Regions from separate parts of the Streptomyces sp. NPDC005141 genome, predicted to be linked through region 1. Evidence: riboswitches for the same ligand, from Rfam matches in the RefSeq annotation. Region 1 holds a riboswitch; each other region holds the start of a gene.
The links. A riboswitch is a leader RNA that binds a small molecule or an ion and turns the genes downstream of it on or off. The one in region 1 is predicted to bind S-adenosylmethionine.
Positions count from the first base shown of each region.

Region 2: linked by a shared signal. The riboswitch ahead of ACWD68_RS15880 (ABC transporter substrate-binding protein) and the one ahead of ACWD68_RS23200 (aminotransferase class V-fold PLP-dependent enzyme) in region 1 are both predicted to bind S-adenosylmethionine.
Region 3: linked by a shared signal. The riboswitch ahead of ACWD68_RS26620 (putative leader peptide) and the one ahead of ACWD68_RS23200 (aminotransferase class V-fold PLP-dependent enzyme) in region 1 are both predicted to bind S-adenosylmethionine.
Region 4: linked by a shared signal. The riboswitch ahead of thrC (threonine synthase) and the one ahead of ACWD68_RS23200 (aminotransferase class V-fold PLP-dependent enzyme) in region 1 are both predicted to bind S-adenosylmethionine.

Region 1 covers NZ_JBSFYW010000030.1:32,349-39,377, reverse strand. The annotation lists gene qcrC (cytochrome bc1 complex diheme cytochrome c subunit) at 1-55, shown strand, start outside; gene qcrA (cytochrome bc1 complex Rieske iron-sulfur subunit) at 52-1,119, shown strand; gene qcrB (cytochrome bc1 complex cytochrome b subunit) at 1,116-2,756, shown strand; gene trpD (anthranilate phosphoribosyltransferase) at 2,893-3,957, shown strand; SAM riboswitch class IV at 4,045-4,161, shown strand; gene ACWD68_RS23200 (aminotransferase class V-fold PLP-dependent enzyme) at 4,351-5,724, shown strand; gene ACWD68_RS23195 (Lrp/AsnC family transcriptional regulator) at 5,761-6,042, opposite strand; partial or broken gene ACWD68_RS23190 (rhomboid family intramembrane serine protease) at 6,039-6,840, opposite strand; gene ACWD68_RS23185 (hypothetical protein) at 6,996-7,029, shown strand, end outside.
Region 2 covers NZ_JBSFYW010000017.1:28,707-35,735, reverse strand. The annotation lists gene ACWD68_RS15890 (ABC transporter permease) at 1-814, opposite strand, end outside; gene ACWD68_RS15885 (ABC transporter permease) at 818-1,900, opposite strand; gene ACWD68_RS15880 (ABC transporter substrate-binding protein) at 1,897-3,549, opposite strand; SAM riboswitch class IV at 3,822-3,931, opposite strand; gene ACWD68_RS15875 (DUF1684 domain-containing protein) at 4,047-4,868, shown strand; gene ACWD68_RS15870 (bifunctional o-acetylhomoserine/o-acetylserine sulfhydrylase) at 5,295-6,656, shown strand; gene metX (homoserine O-acetyltransferase MetX) at 6,653-7,029, shown strand, end outside.
Region 3 covers NZ_JBSFYW010000038.1:40,300-47,328, forward strand. The annotation lists gene ACWD68_RS26605 (ABC transporter substrate-binding protein) at 1-59, opposite strand, end outside; gene ACWD68_RS26610 (amino acid ABC transporter ATP-binding protein) at 261-1,025, opposite strand; gene ACWD68_RS26615 (amino acid ABC transporter permease) at 1,121-2,125, opposite strand; SAM riboswitch class IV at 2,588-2,733, shown strand; gene ACWD68_RS26620 (putative leader peptide) at 2,770-2,835, shown strand; gene ACWD68_RS26625 (glutathione S-transferase C-terminal domain-containing protein) at 3,034-3,723, shown strand; gene ACWD68_RS26630 (MFS transporter) at 4,047-5,468, shown strand; gene ACWD68_RS26635 (hypothetical protein) at 5,701-5,841, shown strand; gene ACWD68_RS26640 (acyltransferase family protein) at 6,325-7,029, shown strand, end outside.
Region 4 covers NZ_JBSFYW010000013.1:12,968-19,996, forward strand. The annotation lists gene ACWD68_RS12895 (NADH:flavin oxidoreductase) at 1-999, opposite strand, end outside; gene groL (chaperonin GroEL) at 1,307-2,932, opposite strand; gene ACWD68_RS12905 (cold-shock protein) at 3,315-3,518, opposite strand; gene ACWD68_RS12910 (MoaD/ThiS family protein) at 3,960-4,235, opposite strand; gene thrC (threonine synthase) at 4,232-5,530, opposite strand; SAM riboswitch class I at 5,546-5,702, opposite strand; gene ACWD68_RS12920 (glucosyl-3-phosphoglycerate synthase) at 5,908-6,852, shown strand; gene ACWD68_RS12925 (alpha,alpha-trehalose-phosphate synthase (UDP-forming)) at 6,931-7,029, shown strand, end outside.

The DNA of each region.
Region 1 (7,029 bases):
GGTCGCCGTCGCCGTCTGGGTCGCCGCTCGGACCGCAAAGGCCAAGAAGTCATGAGTAGCCAAGACATTCCAGAAGAGAACGTGCCCGCTGAGCGGGCCACCGACGAGCACGGTCATGGCCCGGTAGCCGTCGCGGACGAGCAGAACCCGTTCGCGGACCCGGGGCTTCCGCCCCATGAGCACCGCATCCAGGACATCGACGAGCGGGCCGCCAGGCGGTCCGAGCGTTTGGTCGCCATGCTGTTCACGCTGTCGATGCTGGCCACCGTCGCCTTCATCGCCGCGTACGTGGCGATCCCGAACGACAGGTCGATCTTCGTCTTCCCGCTCGGGCACATCAACGCGCTGAACTTCGCGCTGGGCATGACGCTCGGTGTGGCGCTGTTCGCGATCGGCGCGGGTGCGGTCCACTGGGCCCGCACGCTGATGTCCGACGTGGAGATCGCCGACGAGCGTCACGCGATCGAGGCGGAGCCCGAGGTCAAGGCCAAGGTCCTGGCCGACTTCAAGCAGGGTGCCAAGGAGTCCGCGCTCGGCCGCCGCAAGCTGATCCGCAACACGATGTTCGGCGCGCTGGCCCTGTTCCCGCTCTCCGGCGTCATGCTGCTGCGCGACCTCGGTCCGCTGCCGGGCACGAAGCTGCGCCACACGCTGTGGTCCAAGGGCAAGCTCCTCGTCAACATGAACACGAACGAGCCGCTCCGTCCCTCGGACGTGGCCGTCGGTTCGCTCACCTTCGCCAAGCCCGAGGGCCTGGAGGAGCACGACGAGGACTTCCAGAAGGAGATCGCCAAGTCGGCCCTGATGATCATCCGGCTCCAGCCGGAGAACATCAAGGACAAGCAGGAACTCGAGTGGTCCTACGACGGCATCGTGGCCTACTCGAAGATCTGCACCCACGTCGGCTGCCCGATCTCCCTGTACGAGCAGCAGACGCACCACGCCCTGTGCCCGTGCCACCAGTCCACCTTCGACCTCTCCGACGGTGCCCGAGTCATCTTCGGCCCGGCCGGTCACGCCCTGCCGCAACTGCGCATCGGTGTGAACGACGAGGGCTACCTCGAGGCGCTCAGCGACTTCGAAGAGCCCGTCGGTCCTGCATTCTGGGAGCGCGGATGAGCACTACCCCCACCTCCGACTCGCGCTCCTCGCGCGAGAAGGCGCCCGCCGGTGAGCGGGTGGCCGACTGGGCCGACGGCCGTCTGGGGATCTACTCCCTGGCCAAGTCCAACATGCGCAAGATCTTCCCCGACCACTGGTCGTTCATGCTGGGTGAGATCTGCCTGTACAGCTTCATCATCATCATCCTCACGGGTGTGTACCTGACGCTGTTCTTCCACCCGTCGATGAACGAGGTGGAGTACCACGGCAGCTACGTCCCGCTGCAGGGCCAGCTGATGTCCGAGGCGTTCAACTCGACCATGCACATCTCCTTCGATGTGCGCGGTGGTCTGCTGATCCGGCAGATCCACCACTGGGCGGCGCTGATCTTCCTCGCCGGCATGTTCGTGCACATGATGCGCGTGTTCTTCACGGGTGCGTTCCGCAAGCCGCGTGAGGTCAACTGGGTCTTCGGATTCCTGCTGTTCGTCCTCGGCATGTTCACCGGCTTCACCGGTTACTCGCTCCCGGACGACCTGCTCTCCGGCACCGGCGTCCGCTTCATGGAGGGCGCGGTCCTGTCCGTGCCGATCGTGGGCACGTATCTGTCGTTCTTCCTGTTCGGCGGCGAGTTCCCGGGCGGCGACTTCGTTGCCCGCTTCTACTCGGTGCACGTGCTGCTGCTGCCGGGCATCATGCTCGGCCTGGTGGTGGGCCACCTGATCCTGGTCTTCTACCACAAGCACACGCAGTTCGCGGGCCCCGGCAAGACGAACAACAACGTCGTCGGCATGCCGCTGCTGCCGGTCTACATGGCCAAGGCCGGAGGCTTCTTCTTCCTGGTCTTCGGTGTCATCGCGGCCATCGCGGCGATCGCGTCCATCAACCCGATCTGGTCGATGGGTCCGTACCGTCCGGACATGGTGTCCACGGGCGCCCAGCCCGACTGGTACATGGGCTTCTCCGAGGGCCTGATCCGTGTCATGCCGGGCTGGGAGATCAACCTCTGGGGTCACACGCTCGTCCTGGGTGTGTTCATCCCGCTGGTGATCTTCCCGCTGGTCCTGGTCGCGATCGCGGTCTACCCGTTCATCGAGTCCTGGGTCACCGGCGACAAGCGCGAGCACCACATCCTGGACCGCCCGCGCAACGTCCCGACCCGGACCGCGTTCGGTGCCGCCTGGATCAGCTGGTACTTCGTCCTGCTCGTCGGCGGCGGCAACGACATCTGGGCCACGCACTTCCACCTGTCGATCAACTCGATCACCTGGTTCGTCCGGATCGCGTTCTTCGTCGTGCCGGTGCTCACGTTCATCGCCACCAAGCGGATCTGCCTCGGCCTTCAGCGCCGGGACCGGGACAAGGTGCTGCACGGCCGCGAGTCGGGCATCATCAAGCGCCTGCCGCACGGTGAGTTCATCGAGGTCCACGAGCCGCTCAGCCAGGACGCGCTGCACACGCTCACCGCGCACGAGCAGTACAAGCCGGCCGAGATCGGCCCGGCGGTCGACGAGAACGGTGTCGAGCGCAAGGTCTCGGGCACGCAGAAGCTGCGCGCCAAGATGAGCGAGGGCTTCTACGGGGAGGATAACCAGATCCCCAAGCCCACCGTCGAGGAGTACAAGGAGATCACGAGCGGCCACGGCCACCACTGATCCCCACAGTTCGCCACGGAAAGAGCCCCGTCCATGCAATGGACGGGGCTCTTTGCCGTCTCCCGGGCTGGATAGGGTGGACTCACCCCGCGCAAGGGGTGAGTCCCTCGCGTCACCTACGAACCCAGGAGCGACCATGAGCGCTGTGAACCCCGCTGGAGGCGACACCGCGGCGGTCCGTTCCTGGCCCCAGGTACTGAACGGCCTGCTCGAAGGCCGCGACCAGAGCGCGGACGACACGGCCTGGGCGATGGACCGCATCATGCGCGGCGAGGCGACCGACGCGCAGATCGCCGGGTTCGTGGTGGCCCTGCGGGCCAAGGGCGAGACCGTCCAGGAGATCTCCGGGCTCGTCCGGGCGATGTACGAGCACGCCAATGTGATCGAGGTCCCCGGGCGCACCGTCGACATCGTCGGTACGGGCGGCGACGGCGCGAAGACCGTCAACATCTCCACGATGTCCTCGATCGTGGTGGCCGGCACCGGCGCCAAGGTCGTCAAGCACGGCAACCGGGCCGCGTCCTCCGCGTCCGGCTCGTCGGACGTCCTGGAGAAGCTCGGCGTCAATCTCCAACTGCCGGTGAAGCGGGTCGCCGAGGTGGCCGAAGAGGCCGGGATCACCTTCTGCTTCGCGGTGAAGTTCCACCCGGCGCTGCGTCATGCGGCGGCGGCACGCGGCCAGTTGGGCATCCGGACGACCTTCAACGTGCTCGGCCCGCTGACCAACCCGGCGCGGGTGAAGGCCCAGGCGGTCGGAGTCGCCGACCCCCGCATGGCGCCGATCGTGGCGGGTGTGTTCGCCGAGCGCGGCAACTCCTCGCTGGTCTTCCGCGGCGACGACGGCCTCGACGAACTGACCACCACCGCGGGCTCCCACGTCTGGGTGGTCCGCGACGGCAAGGTCACCGAGGAGCGCTTCGACCCGCGCGACGTCGGTCTCGGCATCGTCCCGGTGGAGGCCCTGCGAGGCGCCGACGCCTCGTACAACGCCGAGGTCGCCCGGCGCCTGCTGGACGGCGAGACCGGGCCCGTACGGGACGCGGTCCTGCTGAACTCGGCGGCGGCCCTGGTGGCCCTGTCACCGACCGGCGCTCCGCTCGCCGACCAGCTCCGCGCCGGAATGGAGAAGGCGGCAGAGGCGATCGACTCCGGGGCCGCGAAGCGCACCCTGGACCGGTGGGTGGCCGCCAGCAACGCCTGATTCCCGGGCGAGGCGACGCGGGGGGCGCAGTCCACGATCCGGACTGCGCCTTGCGCGTCGAAGATCTTCTGGCAAGATGCTGTATCAGGTCATGAGTGACAGCCATGTGGCCCCGGCCGGCTGTCCGGCAACCCTCCGTCCGTGGCGGGGTGCCCCGGGTGAAGACCAGGTCGTAGGCAGCGAGGTCTACGGCAAGCGCGGACCCCTCGCACTCTTTCGAGTGGATGCAACCAGGGGTCCTGGTCGTTCGAGGGAGCCTTCTGTGAGCAAGCGAATGCGATAGGGCGTCGAGCCCCGCCTCCGCACACCCTTTTCACCTTTCCCTGCGCTGAGCCCTGCCTCCGGGCGGCCGGCTCGCGCAGCGATCCCGCCTGCCTCTCACAGGAGCTCGCCATGTCTGTCTCCACCGCTGCCGCCGATCAGTCCGTCTGCCACGACACTTCGGGGGCCCTGCCCGTTCTGGGCCGGGATGTCACCGTCCCGCTCGTCACCGGCGGCGAGGTCACCTACGCCGCCCTCGACTACGCCGCCAGCGCGCCCGCCCTCCAGCGGGTGTGGGACGACGTGGCCGCGTACGCGCCGTACTACGGCAGCGTCCACCGGGGCGCCGGCTACCTCTCGCAGCTGTCCACCGACCTCTTCGAGAACGCCCGCAGGACCGTCGAGGAGTTCCTCGACTGCCGCGCCGGAGACCAGGTGGTCTTCACCCGCTCCACCACCGACTCGCTCAACCTGCTCGCCGCCGCGCTCCCGGCCGACTGCCAGGTCTTCGTCTTCGAGACCGAGCACCACGCCTCGCTGCTGCCCTGGCGCGACGCCCGGGTGACCTACCTGAACGCCCCGCGCACCCCCGGCGAGGCCGTCGCCACGCTGGAGCGCGCCCTCGCCGGCCGTGACCCCCACGGACCGGCCCTGGTCTGTGTCACCGGCGCCTCGAACGTCACCGGGGAGCTGTGGCCGGTGCGTGAGCTGGCCGCCGTCGCGCACGCCCACGGCGCCCGGATCGTCCTCGACGCCGCGCAGCTCGCCCCGCACCACCCGGTGTCGGTCCAGGACCTCGACGTCGACTGGGTCGCCTTCTCCGGGCACAAGCTGTACGCGCCCTTCGGCTCCGGTGTCCTCGCGGGCCGTTCCGACTGGCTGCGCGAGGCCGAGCCGTACCTCGCGGGCGGCGGCGCCAGCCGCAAGGTCTCCCGGCGCGCGGACGGCGGCGTGGACGTGGAGTGGCACCACAGCGCCGCGCGGCACGAGGCGGGCTCGCCGAACGTCATCGGCGCCTACTCGATCGCGTCGGCCTGCAAGGCGCTCACCGAGGAGGGTTTCGACAACCTCGTCGCCCGCGAGCAGCACCTGATCCGCACCGTCCGCGCGGGTCTCGCGGAGGTCCCGGAGGTCCGGGTCCTCTCCCTCTTCGGCGACGACGCCCCGCGGGTCGGCGTCATCTCCTTCGTCGTCGAGGGCTGGAACAGCTCGCACTTCGCTGCCGCGCTCTCCGCCGAGTACGGCATCGGCGTCCGCGACGGCCTCTTCTGCGCCCACCCGCTGGTCCGCACGCTGCTCGGCAGCGACCCGGAGACCCAGGGGGAGTGCGGCGCCCCCGAGGCGGCCCCCGGCGAGAAGTCCCTCAACGCCATCCGCGTCAGCTTCGGCGCCGGTACCCCCGACGAGCACGTGGAGCGTTTCGTCCGCGCGGTGCGTGAGCTGGTCCGGGACGGTGCGCGGTGGCAGTACCGCACCGAGGACGGCCGCTGCGTCCCGGCCGTCTGACGCCCGTGCCCCCGCCCGGAGGCGGTGTCCCGTCGGTCAGGAGTCGAGGCCGATCGCGAACGCCGCCTCCAGGTCGTGCTCCGAGTACGTACGGAACGCCACGTGGGTGTCCGTCGCCTCGACGCCCGGGATCTTGCTGATCTTGCCGGGGATGACGTCCGCCAGGTCGTCGTGGGCCTTGACCCGGACCATCGCGATCAGGTCGTAGGTGCCGGTGACGGAGAAGACCTCGCTGACGCTCTCCAGCGACGCGATCGACTCGGCGATCTCGGGGATCCGGTCCACGCTGGTCTTGATGAGGACGATCGCGGTGATCACGGCTGGTTCTCTCCCTCGGGGGCCACTGCTGGGGATCTCACCCTACTCGCGGTCCACCTGGCCCGGCTGCTGCGCCTGGGGTCCCGGCAGCGCCTCCGCGGAGGGGGCTGCGGTCGTACGGCGCCCGAAGCGCGCCCACGCGTAGACGAAACCCAGAGAGAAGCCCACGAGGTGGGCCAGATAGGCGACCCCGGGACCCGACTCGCTGCGGCCCGCCGCCAGCCACTGCAGGGCGAACCAGAACGGCAGCACCACCCAGGCCGGGAACCGCAGCGGCAGGAAGAACAGGAACGGGAAGAGACTGGTCACCCGGGCCTTGGGGAACAGGTACAGAAACGCGCCGAGCACCGCGGAGATTGCCCCGGAGGCCCCGACCAGGGACTGCTGCGAGCCGGCGTTGGCGGCGGCGTAGCCGAGCAGGGCCAGATATCCGCAGCCCAGGTAGAAGAGGGCGAACTCCACATGGCCCATGCGTTCCTCGGTCATCACCCCGAAGACATAGAAGAAGAGCATGTTGCCCAGGAGGTGGAGCCAGCTGCCGTGGATGAACAGGGCCGTGGCCGGGGTGAGCGCCTCGCGCGGGGCCCCGCCGAAGAGGTCGGACGGCACCACGCCCCAGCGGCGGAAGTACGCCCGCTGGGCGACCAGCAGTTCGTCCCCGGTGCCGTACGCGGGATCGAGTCCCGAGGCGGGACCGATCACGAAGATCAGACAGCACAGGACGATCAGCCCGTACGTCACCGGCGCGGACTGGCCCCGCACCGCCCTGCCGACCGCCGTAGTCCAATTGCCGATCATGGTACAGAGCATGACGCAACGGGACCATCCGACGCAGACCGCCTCGCCGCCGTGGACACCAGAGCGTCGAGTACCCGCCAGGCCGTAGGGTTACGAGCCACATGCACCGGGATACCGGCGCCGGACGGACACTAGAAGGAAAGAGCGACTGCCCTATGACGGTTCCCCTGCCCGACGCCAAGACGCGCT
Region 2 (7,029 bases), on a different contig from region 1:
ACAGGCCTGAAGTGACGTCGGCGACCGATCGGTTGAGGTCGTAGCCCCACTCGGCGGCCGAGTTGGGCTCGATGCCGAAGCCGAGGAAGCCGAGCCCGGCGAGGGTGAGGATGGCCTCGGAGGCGTTGATGGTGAAGATCAGCGGGAGGGTGCGGACCGAGTTGCGCAGCACGTGCCGGAACATGATCCGCCAGGTCCCGGTGCCGATGACTCGGGCCGCGTCCACGAACGGCTCCGCCTTCACCCGGATCACCTCGGCCCGTACGACGCGGAAGTACTGCGGTACGAAGGCCACGGCGACCGAGCAGGCCGCCGCGCCGAGGCCTCCGACGAGACTCGACTGTCCGCCGCTGATCACGATGGACATGACGATGGCGAGCAGCAGTGGCGGGAACGCGTAGAGCGCGTCGGCCAGCCCCACCAGCAACCGGTCCAGGCGTCCGCCGAGATAGCCGGAGGCCAGGCCCAGCACGGTGCCGGGGACCACGGAGAGCAGCAGCGAGGCGAGGATGATCTCCAGCGCGGTCCGGGCGCCCCACACTGTGCGGGACAGCACGTCGTACCCCGCGATGGTGGTGCCCAGCGGATGGGCCCCGCTGGGGGATTGCTGCGACCCGAACAGTCCTCCGCCGTCCTGGAGTTGTGAGTATCCGTACGGGGCGAGCAGGGGGCCGAGGAGCGCGGTGAGGAGGAACAGCGCGGTGAGTACGGCGCCGGTGAGCAGCATGGCGCGCTGCACCGCGCCGCCGGTGAGCAGCCGTGCGCGCAGGCGGTCCGGCAGCAGGGTCGGCCGTCGCACGAGGAGTTGGGCCACGGCTCAGTACCTCACTCGGGGATCGATCAGCGCCGCGACGACATCGACGAGGAAGTTCGTCACCGCAACGACCACGGCGAACAGGGCCACGATTCCCTGTACCGCGGGGAAGTCACGCACCGTCAGGTAGTGGGCGAGTTCGTAGCCGAGGCCCTTCCACTCGAAGGTGGTCTCCGTCAGCACCGCTCCGCCGAGCAGCCCGGCGACCTGGAGTCCCAGGACGGTGACGACGGGAATCAGGGCGGGTCGGGTGGCGTGCCGGGTGACCAGGCGGAAGGGCGCCACGCCTCGGGAACGGGCAGCCTCGACGTAGTCGGCGCCGAGGGTGCCGATCAGGTTCGTGCGCACCAGCCGCAGGAGGATGCCGGCGACGAGCAGGCCCAGCGCCAGGGCGGGGAGCACGGCGTGCTTCAGGACGTCCGTGACAGCCGGTATGTCGCCGCTGCGGAGAGCGTCGACGAGGTAGAGCCCTGTCGTGCTGGTCTGGTTCTGGAGGAAGAGCTGGACGTCGGTGCTCGCCCGGCCGGACGCCGGCAGCCAGCCGAGCTGGATCGCGAAGACGAGCTTCAGCAGCAGTCCCACGAAGAACACGGGGGTGGCATAGGTGAGGACGGCGAAGAGCCGCAGCGCCGCGTCGGGTGCGCGGTCCCGGTGGGAGGCCGCCACCATGCCGAGGGGGACGCCCACGACGAGCGCCACGGTGAGGGCGTAGAAGGCGAGTTCGACGGTGGCGGCGCCGTACGTGCCCAGCACGTGTGTCACGGGCTGGTTGTCGGTGACGGTGCGGCCGAAGTCGCCGGTCGCCAGGGATTTCAGGTAGTCCAGGTACTGGGTGAGCAACGGCCGGTCGTAGCCCGCCTGGTGCAGCTTGGCCTGGAGCTGGTCCGGGGTGAGCCGGTCGCCGAAGGCGGCGCTGATCGGGTCACCGGTCGCGCGCATCAGGAAGAAGACGAGGCTGACCAGGATGAACATGGTGGGGATGATGAGGAGGAAGCGGACCACGAGGTAGCGGGCGAGTCCGTACCCCCCGGCGCCGTCGGCCGGGATACCGACGGCGCCGGGGGTGTCCTGGGTGAGGGCGCTCACTTCTTCGCGAGCCCGGCCCAGCGGAAGGTGTACGCGCTGTTCAGCTCGTCGGGCACACCGCTGATGTCGGTACGGGTGACGATCGCGGTGGACCCCTGGAGCAGCGGCAGCAGTGGCACCGACGCGGCGGCCTTGTCCTGTGCCCGCTTGAGCAGTTCGGCTCGCTCGGCGGTGTCGCTCTCCGACTCCTCCTTCTTGATCAGCTCGCGTACGGCGGGGTCGGAGTAGTCGTTGGCGACCCAGCTGTTGGCCGAGTAGAAGGGCGCGAGGTAGTTGTCCGCGTCGAGGTAGTCGGCGTACCAGCCCAGCTGATAGAGCGGGTAGAGGTGCTTGATGCGGTCCTTGCCGTACTGGGTCCACTCGGTGGACTGGAGGTTCACCTTGAACAGTCCGGTGGCTTCGAGCTGCGTCTTGATCAGCGCGTACTCGTCGGCCGAGGACGAGCCGTAGTGGTCACTGTTGTACTGCAGGTTGAGGGTGATGGGGGTGCTCACCTTGGCCGCCTTCAGCCGTGCGGCGGCCGCGGCCTTGTCGGGGCCGCCCTTCTTGTCGCCGTAGAGCGACTTGAAGGAGTCGGTTGCGCCGGTGAGTCCGTCGGGTACGGAGCTGTACAGCGGCTGGTAGCTGTTCTTGTAGACCTGCTGGGCGAGTTGGGCCCGGTCGACGGAGTCGGCGACGGCCCGGCGTACGGCCAGCGCCTTGGCCTTGTCGGCGTTCTTGGTCTTGGTGCCGTACGGCTGGGTGGTGAAGTCGAAGACGATGTAGCGGATGCCGTTGCCGGAGCCGGTGTGGACCTTGACGTCCTTCTTCTTGGCCAGGTCGTCGAGGTCGGCTGTGGTGAGGGTGCGGTAGACGGCGTCGACGGTGCCCTGTTGGACGTCGAGTTTCAGGTTGCTGGCGTCGGTGTAGTACTTGAGCTGGACGTTCTTGGTCTTGGGGGTGCCCAACTGGCCGCCGTAGGCGCTGTTGGCGGTGAAGGAGACCAGCGAGTTCTTGTCGTAACTCGTGACGCCGTACGGGCCGTTCCAGGGCTTGGCCGCGACGATGGCCTTGTCGTCGAGGATCTTGTCCGCGGGGAAGACCTGCTCGTCGACGACGAGGCCGGCCGCGGTGGACAACACCTGCGGGAACAGCGTGTCGTTGGCGGACTTGAGGGTGAAGACGGCGGTGGTGGGTGTCGGGGCGGCGACGGAGTCGAGGTTGTACAGGAGCGACGACGGGCCGTTCTCGTCGGCGATCTTCAGATTGCGGTCGAAGCTGAACTTGACGTCGGACGAGGTCAGTCGGTGACCGTTGCTGAATTTCAGCCCCTTCTTGAGGGTGACCGTGTACTCCTTGGGACCCGTGAGCTTGATTCCGGTGGCCAGGTCCGGGGAAACCTCCGTGGCACCGTTCTTCACGCTGAGCAGGGTCGCGTAGACCTCGGTCTCGATGGTGCCGGAGCCCGCGTCCCAGGCGCCCGCCGGGTCGAGGCTGGTCACCTGGTCCGTCGTACCGACGGTGATCGTCGCACCGCCGGAACCGGAACCACTGGAATCCTTGGTGCTCGTGCAGCCCGTCAGGGCGACCAGGAACGCCGTCCCGAGTGACAGGGCTCCAAGGCCGGGGCGGACGGATCGGATCGGTCTCGGGCTGTTGTGCTGAGCCATGGCAGGTCTCTGCTTCCGCATGGGTGGGGACGCGTGGGAGCCGCGGCAGCCGGACGGGTCGGCAGGAGGCCGACCAGGCGTGCGTGCGCGGTCGCGTGAAACGTCAAGGATGAAAAGGGAGTTGCCTGAACGTCGTCGAGTCGGCCGACGAGTCGATCAGCCGCGACAGAGACAGCTGCAGACCATCAGCAGGTCGACATGACGTCGGGAGCACAGCACGAGGGCACTTGCCACGCCGTCCTCCTGGGGTGTCGCCGGCTCACGGGCCGGTCGGATCGCACTTGCAGAACTGGAATATCCGCCGAGCCTTCACCTGGGGCACCCCGCTGCGTCGAGGGTTGCCGTCCGGCCAGCCAGGGCTTGATCACCGGAACTCGTAGCTCGCGCTCACCGTAGATCGACAATTCTCTCGGCGTCAAGAGTTCGCCGTGCCGGAATGACATGGACGGGCACGGCAGTTGCACGGAGAACATCAAGTGCAGCCGGAGGGAGTGGACATGACCGTCCAAGACATCGACCGGGTGAGTTTCGTCCAGGAGTGGGAGGAGTGGCACCGGGGGAAGGAGGCGGTACTCGCCGGCCCCCACGGGTTTCTCGCGATCACCAGCCTCCACTGGCTGAGTGCGCTGCCGACCCGGTTCGAGGACGCCCCGGGAGCCTGGTCGAGCACCGCCGACGGGGTGGTGGTCGAGCTGGAGGCGGAGGACGAACTGACCGTCGACGGGCAAGTGGTGCGCGGGCGACACGACTTCGGCGTCATCGCCGAACGGGACAGCGTGTATGTCGGCTCGGGTGACGCGGTGATCGAGGTCGCCAAGCGCGGAGGGCACGACATTCTGCGGCCCCGCCATCCCGGCAACGCGCTGCGCGCCGCCTTCACCCGCACCCCGGCCTACGCCCCTGATCCCCGCTGGGTCCGCGCCGGGCGGTTCCTGCCCTTCGACGCGCCGCGCGCGGTCACCGTCGGTGCGGCCGTCGAAGGGCTGGAGCATGTCTACGACTCCCCCGGCCAGGTCGAGTTCGAGCTGGACGGAGTGCCGCGGCACCTCACCGCGTTCAACGGCAACGCTCCTGGCAGCCTGATGGTGCTGTTCACGGACAAGACCTCCGGCGTGACCACCTACGCGGCGAACCGTGCCCTGCAGATCGCCGCACCTGGCAGTGAGGGCAGGGTGACGCTCGACTTCAACCGCGCCGCGAACCTGCCCTGCGCCTACACGGATCTGGCGACCTGCCCGCTGCCGCCGGCCGAGAACCGGCTGCCGGTCGCGATCGAGGCGGGCGACAGGCTCCCCCTGGAGCGTGGCGGACAGCCCTGACGGGACTCCGCGAGACCCCCGTGTCCGGGTCGCCGCGCGGCCCGGACGCCACCGCCGTGGCGACGATCGCCCCGCCGCCCACCGCGCAGGACGGGTGCGGCGGTGGTCCGGATGCCGTGGCCGGGACGGCGACCGGGGCGACGGCCGGGCGGGGCCGCCCGAGCCGCCTTCCTCCAAGTCACGCTGGTGAACCGTCACCATCTGTGGTTATCTGACTCCATGACCGTGCTTGTGACCCGCCGCCACGTTGACTACGGGCGTGTCACCACCATGTGTTGTTCCGCCGTGAGCTGACGCCGCGCTCCGGCATCTGAACCCTCTCTTCATCACCGCACCGCACCGTCCTCCGCCCTGCTCCTTCGCGGTCCGGACGGCAGTCCCGCGGTCGCTTCACGCACCCCCGCACGCCCCGCGCAAGGGAGAACCATGAGCCAGCCCATCGACTCCGTCACCGCCGGCCACACCCCCGAGGACGAACCGGCCGGGCCCGACACCTCGGCCTGGTCGTTCGAGACCAAGCAGATCCACGCCGGTGCAGCGCCGGACCCGACGACCGGGGCGCGGGCGGTGCCGATCTACCAGACCGCCTCGTTCGTCTTCCGCGACACCCAGCACGCCGCCGACCTGTTCTCGCTCGCCGAGCCGGGCAACATCTACACCCGGATCCACAACCCGACGCAGGACGTCTTCGAGCAGCGGATCGCCGCGCTCGAAGGCGGGGTCGCCGCGGTGGCCCTGGCCTCCGGGCAGGCCGCGGAGACCCTCGCCATCCTGACGCTGGCGAGTGCGGGCGACCACATCGTCTCCAGCACGTCCCTGTACGGCGGCACGTACAACCTGTTCCGCCACACGCTGCCGAAGTTCGGCATCGAGGTCTCCTTCGTCGACGACCCGGACGACTTCGAGGCCTGGCGAGCGGCGATCCGGCCGAACACGAAGGCCCTGTTCGCCGAGACACTCGGCAATCCGCGCGGCAACGTCCTCGACGTACGGGCGGTGGCCGACGTCGCACACGAGGCGGGTGTCCCGCTGATCGTGGACAACACCGTGCCGACCCCGTATCTGCTGCGGCCCATCGAGCACGGCGCCGACATCGTCGTCCACTCCGCGACCAAGTTCCTCGGCGGCCACGGCACCACGATCGCCGGTGTCGTCGTCGACGGCGGCACCTTCGACTTCGGCGCGCACGCCGACCGCTTCCCCGACTTCAGTGAGCCGGACCCGAGCTACCACGGCCTGCAGTACTGGCCCGCGCTCGGTCCGGGCGCCTTCGCGATCAAACTGCGGGTGCAGCTGCTGCGCGACATCGGTCCGGCGCTCTCCCCGCACTCGGCGTTCCTGCTCCTGCAGGGCGTGGAGACGCTCAGCCTGCGGATCGAGCGGCACTCGGCCAACGCCCAGGCCCTGGCCGAATGGCTGGAGCAGCGCGACGAGGTGGCCGCCGTCCACTATCCGGGCCTGGAGTCCAACCGGTGGTACGAGGCAGGGCAGCGGTATCTGCCGCGTGGCTCCGGCGCGGTCCTTGCCTTCGAACTGCGGGACGGGGTCGAAGCCGGGAAGCGGTTCGTCGACGCCGTCGAGCTGTTCAGCCATCTCGCCAACATCGGCGACGTGCGCAGCCTCATCATCCATCCGGCGTCCACCACTCACAGCCAGTTGGACGACGCGCAGTTGACGGCGACCGGCACGTCGCCCGGCCTGGTACGGCTGTCGGTCGGCATCGAGAACCTCGCCGATCTCAAGGCGGACCTGGAGGCAGGCTTCCGCGCGGCCAAGGGCGCGTCCTGAACACCGTACTGACGCCTTCCGCGGTCCCTCTCCCGCCGGCCTCCGGGGCCTGGCGGGAGGGGGACCCCCCGGGTCGCCGCCAGTGGCACGTACGGGAGAAGCCCCTGGCGCTGGAAGCGGGAGGTGAACTGCCCGACGTGCGGCTCGCGTTCGAAACCTGGGGGCGGCTCGCGCCGGACCGCTCCAACGGCGTACTGGTGCTCCACGCGCTCACCGGCGACAGCCATGCCGCCGGAGCGGCCCAGCCCGGTCACCCCACCCCCGGCTGGTGGGACGGGCTCATCGGGCCCGGTCTGGCACTGGACACGGACCGCTGGTTCGTCGTCGTCCCCAATGTGCTGGGCGGCTGCCAGGGCAGCACCGGACCGTCCTC
Region 3 (7,029 bases), on a different contig from region 1:
ACGGCCGCGGTGGCGGTGACGCCGCGAAGAATTCTGCTGTTCAGGGTGAGGGTGCGCATGGCTTTCCTTGTCGGGTGGGTGCGGTGAGGGTGTGGGGGGCGCGGTCCCTGCGGGCCGCGAAATCGGTGGACGTGCGTGACGGCGCACGATGGAGCGCGAGTTCGGAGGTCGGTGCCGGGCGATGCGGCCTCGTCCACCGCCGGCGGCTTGGGCGCAGGCCGGTGCTGACGGGCCGCGCTGTCCGCCCGTCGGCCCGTGGGTCAGAGGACCTTGCTCAGGAAGTCCCTGGTGCGCTCCTGCTGCGGATGGTCCAACACCTTTGCGGGCGGACCCTGTTCGACGATCCGGCCGTCGTCCATGAACACGACCCGGTCGGCGATCTCTCGGGCGAAGCCGATCTCGTGCGTGACGATGACGAGGGTGGTGCCGCTCCTGGCCAGGTCCTTGATGACTTCGAGTACCTCACCGACCAGTTCGGGGTCGAGCGCCGAGGTCGGCTCGTCGAAGAGGATGACGCCCGGCCGCAGGGCGAGGGCGCGGGCGATGGCGACGCGCTGCTGCTGACCGCCCGACAACTGCCGCGGGTAGGCGCCGGTCCTGTCCGCCAGCCCCACGCGGCCGAGCAGATCCCGGGCCAGTTCCTGAGCCTCCGGCTTGGACAGCTTTCCGGTGGCAACCGGGGCCGCGGCCACGTTGTCCAGCACGGTCAGGTGCGGGAAGAGATTGAAGTTCTGGAAGACGAACCCGATCCGGCTGCGCTGTCCCAGGATGGCCCGCTCGCTCAACTCCTTGAGACGCTCGCCGTGCCGGCGCACGCCGATCAGCTCACCGTTCAGGCTGACGTGACCGATCTCGGGCTTCTCCAGATGGTTGATCACCCGAAGGAGAGTGGACTTGCCGGATCCGGACGGTCCGAGGATGACCGTGACCTCTCCGGGACGCATCGTCAACTCCACACCGTCCAGGACCTGGTGGGCGCCGTACCACTTGTGGACGTCGTGCACCTCGACCGCGGCGGGTTGGATGTCGAGCGCTCCGATGATCTCGGCCGCCGCCGTGTCGGCCACCTGGTCCTCCGGGACCGTCCTGGTCTTCACCGTCGTCCGACGGGCTTCGCCGGTCATATCGCCGTCTCCCTCCGGACCCGGGCCCGCACGTCGCGCAGACCGTTCCGTACCTTCTGCAGTGGGGTCGGCGGCAGGGTGCGCAGCGCGCCCCGCGAGTAGTGCCGCTCGACGTAGAACTGGATGACGGACACGACGCTGGTGAGGATCAGGTACCAGGCGGTGGCGACGAGGAGCAGCGGCACGATGTCACCTGGGTAGGTGCTGCCCATGGTCTGCACAGAGCCGAACAGGTCCAGCAGGGACACGTAGAAGACCAGCGAGGTGCCCTTGATCAGGCCGATCAACTGGTTGACGTAGTTGGGGGTGATGGAGCGCAGCGCCTGCGGGAGGACGATCCTCGCGAACTGGTAGCGCTTCGGCAGGCCGAGGGCGGAGGCCGCCTCGTGCTGGCCCTGGTCGACGGAGAGGATTCCGCCGCGCACCACTTCGGAGGCGTACGCCGCTTCGTTCAGGCTCAGTCCGATGACGGCGACCGCCATGTCGGTGGCCAGGCGGGACTCGTCGAAGGTGAAGAAGGCCGGACCGAACGGCACACCGACGCTCAACGTCTGGTACAGCGCGCTGAAGTTGTACAGGAACAGCAGGACGACGATGAGCGGTACCGAGCGGAACAGCCAGGTGTAGACCCAGCTCACCGCGCGCAGCACCGGACTCGGGGAGAGCCGGGCCAGCGCCAGCAGGACGCCACCCAGCAAGCCCAACACCGCACTGTAGATGGCGACTTCGAGGGTGATGAGCAGGCCGTCGAGGATCGTCGGGCGCAGGAACCAGTACTGGAAGCGGTCCCACTGGTAGAAGGGGTTGGTCACCAGGCCGTGGGTGATCTGGGCGACCAGCACGAGCACGACGGCCGTGATGATCCAGCGGCCGGGGCGCCGGAGCGGAAGGACCCGCTGAGCCGCGAGGGGCTTCGGAGCGGCGGGGACGTCGGGACGGGGGATCGCCTCGGCGGGCGGCGCTGATCCGGAGGACACAGCTATGCCCGGAGATTCACTCATGGAGAGCTCCAGCGGATTCGGACACCCCGGACCACGGCGAACGGCAGCGTGACGCGCAGCCGGAACGGCTCGGCACGACACGAGGGCACGGGCGCACAGGGAAACGGGGGCTGGACGGAGAAGGGGCACACCGCTACAGCGGTGGTCGTCAGCGGTTCAGCGGAAGAGCCGTCAGCCTTGACAGAGGGTGCGACACACGGCCGTACACAGCGCGCTGTTGACACGCAGCAGGTCGACGGAGCGGTCGGCGCACAGCACCACGCGGCCGAGGCGCCGCCATGCGGTCGTCCCATCAGCTGCGTGCATCGCCGTCACCATCGTTTCTCCGGTCCTGGGGCATTCCGTTGTGGGCCGCACGTTAGGCCCGCCCCGAAAAGAATGTCAATGCGGGTGCCCACCAGGTGAGACCGCGTGCCCGGCCTTCTTGACGGCATCACAGAGCGCACCGAGACTGGCGTGGACGGTCACGATTGTCAGCGCCCACGGTGCGGGTTCGTCCCGCTCCTGTGGTCATCGGCCCCGGCCCGCTGACAGGCAACCCTTCCACCGCGACGGGGTGCCCCGGGTGACGACCGGGTCCCGCCGGCGCGGCGGGGCAAGCGTGGTCTCGCGTCTCGCGAGCCCCGGAGTAGGACCGGTGGGGAATGCCCAAGAACGGCTTGACGAGGCGCCTGCACATCGATCTGTTGCGTGTCTCCAGCGCTTACTGATCCGCAGCCGGTCCGTTCGATCCGGACCGGTGCGACGAGCGCAGTCGTTCCGCATTCGGCCGCTGGTGCCCACAAGGCGGCGGTGGCTTCCTCGTTCCCCAAGGGAGAGTCATGCCCGAGACAGCTTCGCGCACTTCCAGCACGGCCAACTCACGTCCCTGTGACCAGGTTTCGTCCCCCTCGGAGCTTCGCATCGAGGTGGCGACATCCTCCGCCCGCCCCCACCGTGTCGACAGCCGCATCGGCGTCGGCCTGGCCGGCGGCTTCTACCCCGCACCGCACCGCTACGAGCTGTATCTGTCGGAGAGTTGTCCGCTCTCGCTGCGCATCGCGATCACCCTCGACCTGCTCGGTCTGAAGGACTCCGTGGCCACCACGCTCCTGACGCGCCCCACCGAGACACCTGACGCCTTCACCTCGCTGCGCCGTGCCTACGAGGCCACCGAGCACCACTACGACGGACCGCTGACGGCGCCCGCGCTGTGCGACCGGTGGAGCGGACGCATCGTCAGCAACCATACCCCCGACATCCTCCGCGATCTCGCGGGTCTGCTCTCCGGTCACGGCGCGGGTTGCCCTTCGACGCTGCGCCCGCCGGCCCTCGCCGCGGACATCGAGGCTCTCCGCGACCTGCTGGACCGCGACGTCACCCCGTCCGCCCAGCCCTCGGAACTCTCCGCGGCCCTGGAGTTGCTGGACTGCCAACTCGCCTCGCGGCCCCATGTTCTGGGCGAGACCCTGACGGCGGCGGACGTTGACGTGTGGGTGGCCCTCAGTCAACTGGACCCTGAGGGAACCCTCCGCTCGTTCCCCCGGCTCCTGGACTACGTACGCCGTCTGGGCGACCACCCCGCCTTCCGGGGCGGAGGCAGCGCCCGGCGGCGGTGAGGAGTCCGTAAGGCCCGTCCGGCCGGGTGAGCGGCCTGCTCACCCGTCCGGCTGAACGGGGAACCGGTCGCTGGGGCCCGGTGTCCGGACCGTTCAGCCGCGTGGGGTCAGTACGACGCCCGCGCCCTTCAGGGTCGAGGTCCACTCCCGGCCCTGGTCAACGGTCTTCCCCGGAGACCTCGCCTGCCCGCCGCACAGAGCGCCGGCCGGGACGGTCCACCGGTCTGCCCGCGTCCACGTGCGGTCCGCCGACGTTCGGCGCAGTCTATGAGCGTAGGAGAGCTACACCCAGACCACACGTCCGGCGGTCATAAGGAATGGCGATGGCTGACACAGGCGCGTCGACACCGCCGTCGGTGGCGCAGCGCAGGATTCTCGCCCCGCTCGCCCTCGCACAGTTCATCTGCAGCTTCGCCGGCTCCAACATGAACGTGATGATCAACGACATCAGCGAGGACCTCGACACCACCGTGCAGGGTGTGCAGATCGCGATCACGATCTTCCTGCTCGTCATGGCCGCGCTGATGATTCCCGGCGGCAAGCTGACGGACCGCTACGGCCGCAAACGCTGCTTCCTCGCCGGCCTGACGGTGTACGGGATCGGCGCGTTGCTGAGTGCCGTCTCCCCCGGCCTGGGTGTTCTCATCCTCGGCAACTCGATTCTCGAAGGCGTCGGAACGGCGCTGCTCATCCCGCCCGTCTACATCCTCACGACTCTTCTCTTCAACGACATGAACTCCCGCGCCCGCGCCTTCGGCGCAATCATGGCGCTGGGCGGCATCGGTGCGGCGGCGGGTCCGCTCATCGGCGGGCTCATCACCTCGTGGATCAGCTGGCGGGCCGCCTTCGTGTTCCAGGCCCTGATCATCGCCCTGATCATCGTGCTGAGCCGCCACCTCGAGGACCCGCTGTCCCCGGATCCGACACGCCCCTTCGACACCGTCGGAGCCGTCCTGTCGGCCACCGGCCTGGTCCTCATCGTCATGGGCATCCTGGCCGCCGACAACAACGTCTGGCTGATGACCGGCCTGCTCGCCCTCGGAGCGCTGACCCTGCTGTGGTTCTTCCGCTCCGTGCGTGCCCGCGAGTCGGCCGGCAAGGAACCGCTGCTGTCCACCAGCCTGTTCCGCAACCGCACTTCCAACCTCGGCCTCATCACCCAGAACATCCAATGGCTGTTGCTCATGGGATCGTCGTTCACCGTGGCCGCCTACCTCCAAGCGGTGCGCGGTTACGACGCCATCGCGACCGGTGTCATCTTCACGGCCGCCACGCTCGGTCTGCTCGCCACCTCCCTGGCCGCCGAACGACTCGCCCGGCGGTACCCCCAACGCACCCTGATCATCGCGGGCTTCGCCGTCTCGATCGCCGGCGTCGTCGTCCTGATCGCCATGGTCAACAGCTTCTCCAGCCCCTGGTCCTTCGCTCCCGGGCTCCTCCTGCTCGGACTGGGCCTCGGCGTGATGCTGACCCCGTCGGTCAACATCGTCCAGTCGAGCTTCACGGAGGACCGTCAGGGCGAGATCTCCGGCCTGTCCCGCAGTGTGTCGAACCTCGGCTCCTCGCTGGGCACCGCCGTCGCCGGCACGATCCTCGTGGCCGGGTTCACCACCCGCTCGTACGCCGCGGCCATGGTCACCCTCGCCGTGCTCGGGGTCATCGGACTCACGGCGGCGGCGCTCCTTCCCGGAAGCACCGGCAGCGCGCGCGGCACGGCGGGCACCCGGGCACGGAACGACGCCTGAATCCTGGAGCGGGTGCCGAACTGCCCCACACGAGAAGGGCAGTTCCGCTGAGCTCTGCCACCGGAACGTGCCCACAGCGCGAGCCGGCACGGGCACTGCGCCCGAACGAGATCGACGTCACCGTCACCGTCCTCGCTCCCGGCTACGCCTGCGAGCACGACACGGTGGTCTGGGGGGGGTCGACGACCAGGGCGACCGGGTTCCCGTCCTCACCCTTCAGTGGAACCGGGAGATGACCCTGCACCCGGGCAACGCGCTGGTCCTCGTGAACCTCAGCGGCTCGGCCCGGCCGCACAGGGTCAAGGCCTACACGGCCAAGGGCGAGATCAAGCCCTGCGTCCCGGTGAGGCCCGCCGCGCCGCGGAACGACTAGCGAGCCCTCCGCGATCGGGGTTCGCCGCCCGATCGGCCGAAGTACGGCGCGAGCCGCACGGCGGACGGCACACGGCGGACGGCACACGGCGGACGGCGGACAGCGGGCGCCGCACGGCATACGGCGGACGGTCACGTCGGGAGCCGGTCGTCGCGGTCGTCCTCGCCATGTCGAGGACGACCGCGGCCCGCCCACTACGCACAACCGCTGATCAGCGTGTAGTCAATCCCGGCGAAAGCCGCCTCATCAGCGCGTGTCCCTTGTTCCGCCGCCCCGCGGCCGCACTTCGATGGGCACAGCGAAGGCTTCGCGAACCCGGACGGACCACCGGACCCGCCTCCTCCCTCCATATGTCCTCTTCATGTCCTCTTCCCCGCATGCCCCGCGCATGTGCGTGACCCCTGCATGCCCTCCACATGCCCGCCTCACGGCCGGCCTTACGAACCCCTCACCACACAGGACTCGGTCCAGGTATGGAACTCCATGGAACCCGCACTTCCCGTTCCTCCGCCGCTGGAGCGGCGCCCCTCCGTTCCGTCGCATCCCTCCGCGTCCGACGGGCCCGCCGCTCCGTCGCGGTCGGGCTGGCTGGACGCGCTGCGCGGCATCGCCGCACTTCTCGTCGCGTTCGACCACTCGTCGTACGCCTTCATGGCGGAACTCCGCGGGCAGGTGATGCCCGAAGTGAACATCGGCCGGTACGGCGTCATGGTGTTCTTCCTCGTGAGCGGCTACGTCATCCCCGCGTCGCTCGAACGCCGGGGCTGCGTCCGGACCTTCTGGGTCGGACGGTTCTTCCGCATCTACCCGCTGTGGGCCGCCGTCGTCGGCTCGGTCATGGCCCTCGCCCTGCTGGGCATCGCGGACCAGCACGCGCGTTTCGCCGGGCTGAATCCCGCGACCGTGGCCTTCGCCCATGTGACCCTGCTCCAGGAGCTGCTCGGAACGCCCAGTGTCGTTCTCGTCCTGTGGACGCTCTCGTACGAGATGGCCTTCTATCTGCTGGTCGTCGCCCTCTTCACGGTCCGTCTGCACCGGTGTTCGGCCACCGTCGCCGTCGGCCTGGGCGTGCTGGCCGCCGTGAGCGTGGCGGCGGGGGTCGTGCCGCCGGCCTCCGCGCTGTCCGCCGCGGTCGGCGCCGGCCCGCTGGTCGCGCTCGCCACGACGGTCCTGGTGATCGCCATCTGC
Region 4 (7,029 bases), on a different contig from region 1:
CTCGTCGCGCTCCAGGCGGTCGAGGAGGTCGTCGATGCCCCGGACCGAGGAGCCTTCGCCCATGAAGGCCTTGATGAAGTCGCCGTCCAGGCCGACCGAGCCGACGGTGATGGAGGGCTTGCCCGTCAGCTTCTTCGTCCAGCCGGCGAGGTTCAGGTCGGAACCGTCGAACTCGGGCAGCCAGTAGCGGCGCGTGGAGGCGTGGAAGGCGTCCACTCCGGCCGCCGCCAGCGGGGCGAGGATCGCCTCCAGCTCTTCCGGGGTCTCGGCGAGGCGGGCCTCGTAGGCCTGCTGCTTCCACTGCGAGTAGCGGAAGAGAACGGGGAACTCCGGCGAGACGGAGTCGCGTACCGCCGCGACGATCTCCGCCGCGAACTTCGTACGGGCCACCGGGTCGCCGCCGTACGCGTCCTCGCGCCGGTTGGTGCCGGACCACAGGAACTGGTCGATCAAGTAGCCGTGGGCGCCGTGCAGTTCGACACCGTCGAAGCCGATGCGCTCCGCGTCCGCCGCGGCCTTCGCGAACGCCTCGATGACGTCGTCGAGGTCCTGCTGGGTCATCGCCCTGCCGGTGACCTCGGCGCCCTCGGAACCGATGCCGGAGGGGCCGACCGGCGGGGCGTCCGCGAACGGCGGCTCGCCCGCGCTGCGCACCATGCCGATGTGCCACAGCTGGGGCACGATCGTGCCGCCCGCCGCGTGGACGGCGTCGGCGACCTTCGCCCATCCGGCCAGCTGGTCCTCACCGTGGAAACGCGGCACCCGGTCGCTCTGTCCGGCCGAGTCGTGGCCGACGTACGTGCCCTCGGTCACGATGAGGCCCACGCCCGCGGCGGCGCGGCGGGAGTAGTAACCGACCACGTCCTCCCCCGGTACGCCGCCCGGCGAGAACTGCCGGGTCATCGGCGCCATCGCTATCCGGTTCGGGACGGTCAGTCCGTTCAGGGAAACGGGGCGGGAAAGGATCTCGGCTGCGCGGGACGCGGCGTCAGCGGTCACGTGGGGGCTCCTCGGCGAGGTGGTCGGTATGACGTCGTGCGGTCGGCGAGGCAGGAGATTCCGTGCGGTATGTGCACATGCATCGACTGCCTGTCCGGGTCAACCGCACCGCCGGGCGCGGCATTCCGCCGCTCCCGCACCTGCCGCTGTGATCCGGGCCACGTCCGCGGAAGGCGTCCGGCGCCACGGAGCCCTCGTGGCGCGGTGCCTGAAGCGCGGGAACACAAAAAAACGCCCGAGGGCGGCACCCTCCCTCGCGGGAAGGTGCCGCCCTCGGAACGTCAGGACGATGATCGACCGGGGTCGATCAGAAGTCCATGTCACCGCCCGGCATGCCGCCCGGAGCGCCGCCCGCAGCGGCCTTCTCCGGCTTGTCGGCGATGACGGCCTCGGTGGTGAGGAACAGCGCGGCGATGGAGGCGGCGTTCTGCAGAGCAGAGCGGGTCACCTTCGCCGGGTCGATGATGCCTTCGGCGATCATGTCGACGTACTCACCGGTCGCGGCGTTCAGGCCGTGGCCGACGGGCAGGTTGCGCACCTTCTCGACGATGACGCCACCCTCGAGACCACCGTTGACGGCGATCTGCTTGAGCGGGGCCTCCAGGGCGAGCTTCACGGCGTTGGCGCCGGTCGCCTCGTCACCCGTGAGCTCGAGCTTCTCGAAGACCGAGGAAGCCTGGAGCAGGGCCACGCCACCACCGGCGACGATGCCCTCCTCGACGGCCGCCTTCGCGTTGCGAACGGCGTCCTCGATGCGGTGCTTGCGCTCCTTGAGCTCGACCTCGGTGGCGGCACCGGCCTTGATGACGGCCACGCCGCCGGCCAGCTTCGCCAGACGCTCCTGGAGCTTCTCGCGGTCGTAGTCCGAGTCCGAGTTCTCGATCTCGGCACGGATCTGGTTCACACGGCCGGCGACCTGGTCGGCAGAGCCGGAGCCGTCGACGATCGTGGTCTCGTCCTTGGTGATGACGACCTTGCGGGCACGGCCCAGCAGGTCCAGACCCGCGTTCTCCAGCTTGAGGCCGACCTCCTCGGAGATGACCTCGCCGCCCGTGAGGATGGCGATGTCGCCGAGCATGGCCTTGCGGCGGTCACCGAAGCCCGGAGCCTTGACGGCGACGGACTTGAAGGTGCCACGGATCTTGTTGACGACCAGGGTCGACAGGGCCTCGCCCTCGACGTCCTCGGCGATGATCAGCAGCGGCTTGCCGCCCTGCATGACCTTCTCGAGGAGCGGGAGCAGGTCCTTGACGTTCGCGATCTTGGAGTTCGCGATCAGGATGTACGGGTCGTCGAGGACGGCCTCCATACGCTCCATGTCGGTGGCGAAGTACGCCGAGATGTAGCCCTTGTCGAAGCGCATACCCTCGGTGAGTTCCAGCTCCAGACCGAAGGTCTGGGACTCCTCGACGGTGATGACGCCTTCCTTGCCGACCTTGTCCATCGCCTCGGCGATGAGCTCGCCGATCTGGGTGTCGGCGGCGGAGATGGAGGCCGTGGAAGCGATCTGCTCCTTGGTCTCGACATCCTTGGCCTGCTCGAGCAGGGCACCGGAGACGGCCTCGACGGCCTTCTCGATACCGCGCTTGAGGGCCATCGGGTTGGCGCCGGCGGCGACGTTGCGCAGACCCTCGCGCACGAGCGCCTGGGCCAGCACGGTCGCCGTGGTCGTACCGTCGCCGGCGACGTCGTCCGTCTTCTTGGCGACTTCCTTGACCAGCTCGGCGCCGATCTTCTCGTACGGGTCCTCGAGCTCGATCTCCTTGGCGATGGAAACACCATCGTTGGTGATCGTGGGGGCGCCCCACTTCTTCTCGAGGACGACGTTACGGCCCTTGGGGCCGAGGGTGACCTTGACGGCGTCAGCGAGCTGGTTCATCCCGCGCTCGAGACCGCGCCGTGCCTCCTCGTTGAACGCGATGATCTTGGCCATGTGAAGTGGTCCTCCCGGACGGGGTGGATTGCTCCGGATCGTGCCCGCGCCCGCGACGGACGGCCTGCAAGCCTTGTGGTTCCTTGCCCCACAGGCCCGCGGGCCTCGCTGACCCGATCCAAGTTCTGTCACTCTCACTGGGAGAGTGCTAACGCCAATGATTAGCACTCGACCCCTGCGAGTGCAAGCGCCTCTCCTGAAAACGGGCCCCTGGCGGAGCGCACACGCGGCGCCCGCACGGGGCGCGCTCGCGGGCGCGCACAAGACTTGGCGAGACAGACAGGGGACCCCGGAAGACGGCCGGGGACGCACGAGGGGCCCGCATCCCTGGTGGGATGCGGGCCCCTCGGCGTGAGTGCGTCGGTGGCCGTTCGCGCCCGGATCAGACGGCGAGTTTGACCATGTCCGCCTGCGGACCCTTCTGGCCCTGCGAGATTTCGAACTCCACTCGCTGACCCTCTTCAAGGGTGCGGTAGCCGTCCATCTGAATCGCGCTGTAGTGCACGAAGACGTCCGCACCACCGTCGACCGCGATGAAGCCGTACCCCTTCTCCGCGTTGAACCACTTGACGGTGCCCTGAGCCATGCCTAACTCCCCTATTACTGGCCCTTGCACAGATCCACACTTCGCGGATCCGGGTCAGACCTCACCCCCCAACGGTTGGGGGTGTGCGCCGGAACGCGTCGACCGCGGCTGAATGTATCTGTCCAACTGCCGTCTGCAACAGGTCAATCGGACGAGAATTCTGGGCATGGCCGATCACGGATATGCGGAGAATGTGCAAGGATTCAGGGCAAGTCGGGCCCCGTAAATGCCATAAAAGGCTCAAAAAGGCGGGGTACTTTGGCTACTTCTTGTCGGATGCCGGGCGAGAACTCATATGCGTCCGGCATGAAACCAACATCGAAAGCGAAGCGACTTCCCCAACTGTAGCGCGCTCAACCATACAGAATTGCCCCCTCCGTTTCTCTCACGGAGGGGGCAATTCGATGAACTCAGCGTGTTCGGCATTACCGAGGGTAACGATCAGCCCCCGGCGACGGCCGGAATGATCGAGACGCCCACACCGTCCGGGGTCGCCGTCTCCAGGCCCTGCTCGAACCTGACGTCGTCGTCGTTGACGTACACGTTGACGAAGCGGCGCAGCTTGCCCTGGTCGTCCAGAACGCGCGCGGCGATGCCCGTGTGGTTCTTCTCCAGGTCGGCGATGACCTCGGCGAGGGTCGTGCCCTCGGCCGTCACCTCGGCGGCGCCCCCGGTGTAGGTGCGCAGGATGGTGGGGATGCGGACGTTGACGCTCATGATGCGAGGCCAGCCTCTCGGAAGGAGTCGAGGTTCGGGCGGATGGTCGCGGTCAGCCCGGTGTCCGAGGCCACCGCGTCCAGAGTCTTGAGGCCGTCGCCGGTGTTCAGCACGACCGTGGTCAGGGTCGGGTCGAGGAGACCGTTCTCGATCAGCTTGCGGGTGACGCCGACGGTCACGCCGCCGGCCGTCTCCGCGAAGATGCCCTCGGTGCGTGCGAGCAGCTTGATCGCGTCGACGATCTGCTCGTCGTTCACGTCCTCCACGGCACCGCCGGTGCGCCGCGCGATGTCGAGCACGTACGGCCCGTCCGCGGGGTTGCCGATGGCGAGCGACTTGGCGATGGTGTCCGGCTTCTGCGGACGTACGACGTCGTGGCCGGCCTTGTAGGCGACGGACACCGGGGAGCAGCCCTCGGCCTGGGCGCCGAAGATCTTGTACGGCTTGTCCTCGACGAGCCCGAGCTTGATCAGCTCCTGCAGACCCTTGTCGATCTTCGTGAGCTGGGAGCCGGAGGCGATCGGCACGACCAGCTGGTCGGGGAGCCGCCAGCCGAGCTGCTCGCAGATCTCGTACGCCAGCGTCTTGGAGCCCTCGGCGTAGTACGGCCGCAGGTTGACGTTGACGAAGCCCCAGCCCTCGCCGGCCGGGTCACCGATCAGCTCGGAGCAGAAGCGGTTCACGTCGTCGTAGTTGCCCTGGATGCCGACGAGCTCGCCGCCGTAGACCGCGGCCATGACGACCTTGCCCTGCTCCAGGTCGTGCGGGATGAACACGCAGGAGCGGAAGCCGGCGCGGGCCGCCGCGGCGCCCACGGCACCGGCGAGGTTGCCCGTGGAGGAGCAGGAGAGGGTGGTGAAGCCGAAGACGCGGGCCGCTTCGATGGCCTGGGCGACGACGCGGTCCTTGAAGGAGTGCGTCGGGTTGCCGGAGTCGTCCTTGACGAAGAGCTTGCCGGCGTCGACGCCGAGCTCGCGGGCCAGATTGTCGGCCTGGACGAGCTTGGTCCAGCCGGGGTTGATGTTCGGCTTCTGCGCCACGTCCGCGGGGACGGGCAGGAGGGGCGCGTAGCGCCAGATGTTCGCGGGTCCCGCTTCGATGCGCTTGCGGAGTTCTTCGGTCTCGTAGGCCGAGAAGTCGTAGGCGATCTCCAGCGGGCCGAAACACTCCTCGCAGGCGAAGACCGGGCCGAGCGGGACGCGGTGTCCGCACTCGCGGCAGGAGAGCGCCGCTGCCGGGCCGAGGTCCACCGCTTCGGCGGAGTTCGTGGTACTTGCAACTGTCTGCGCAGCCATGGAGGCGAGGCCCTTTCCTCATCTTCCTCACGACGCACTTCGCCGTGAGACGGATTTGGCACCTTCCCGAGCCGGGAGCCTCGCGACGCGATCGACATCGATCGGTACGAGACCGGCTGGAGGGTTGCCGGGGCTTCATCGGGCCGTATCCCTCTGCCCCTCTGGATGAGCGGTATTTGATTGTTGAACTGTTGAACACGATACGCGGCGATGATCCAGGACATGCGATGGTCATCCGCGTTGTTCAAGACTGTAACCGAAGGCCAGGACAGTTGAGATAGTCGTCCGAACCGCGAGACGACGGCAATCCATCTGCCGCTGGCCGCAGCGGGCACGCTGATGAGAGCGTGTGATCAGACAGTGAGGAGCCGCAGACCGTGCTGAAAGACGTCGAAAGCTGGCTGAGCACACGCTCCTGGTCCCTGACCGACCGCCCGCTCCACAAGCTCATGGCCGCGAAACGCTCGACCGGGTCGACGGTCAGCGTCGTGCTGCCCGCGCTCAACGAGGAGGAGACGGTCGGCGAGATCGTCGCGATCATCCGCCACGACCTGATGCAGCAGGTGCCGCTCGTCGACGAGATCGTCGTCGTCGACTCGGGCTCGACCGACCGCACCTCCGCGGTCGCCGCGGCCGCGGGCGCGAGAGTCGTGCACCGCGACGACATCCTCCCGCGGATCCCCGCGGTGCCCGGCAAGGGCGAGGTGCTGTGGCGGTCGCTGCTCGTGACGAGCGGGGACATCGTCTGTTTCATCGACGCGGACCTCAGGGAGTTCTCGTCCGACTTCGTCATCGGAATCGTGGGCCCGCTGCTCACCGACCCCGGTGTCGATCTGGTCAAGGCCATGTACGACCGCCCCCTGGGCGGCGCCTCGGGACAGGGCGGCCGGGTCACCGAGCTGATGGCCCGCCCCCTGCTGAACATGCACTGGCCGCAGCTCGCGGGCTTCGTCCAGCCGCTCGGCGGCGAGTACGCGGCCCGTCGCTCCCTGCTCGAACAGCTCCCGTTCCCCGTCGGCTACGGCGTGGAACTGGGCATGCTCGTCGACGCCCTGCACCTGGTGGGCCTGGACGCCCTCGCCCAGGTCGACGTCGGTGTCCGCAAGCACCGCCACCAGGACGGCCAGGCCCTGGGCCGGATGGCCGCCGCGATCTACCGCACCGCCCAGCTCCGGCTGGCCCGCGGTCACCTGATCCGTCCCGCCCTCACCCAGTTCGAGCGCGGCCGGGACGGTTTCCAGCCGCGCACGTACTCGGTGGACACGGAGGAAAGGCCCCCGATGAGCGAAATCTCCGAGTACCAGCGGCGCAAAGCCGCGTAGACCAGCCCTCCCGGCCCGCGATCGCATACGGCCGAAGGGAACGTTTGAGCGTTTCGACACGGGGCTAGGTTTCGAGGCATGGCTTCAACGCACGGTGCCCACCGGATTCTGGTCGCGTCCAACCGCGGCCCGATCACCTACGAGGTACGGGAGGACGGTTCGCTGCACGCCCGGCGC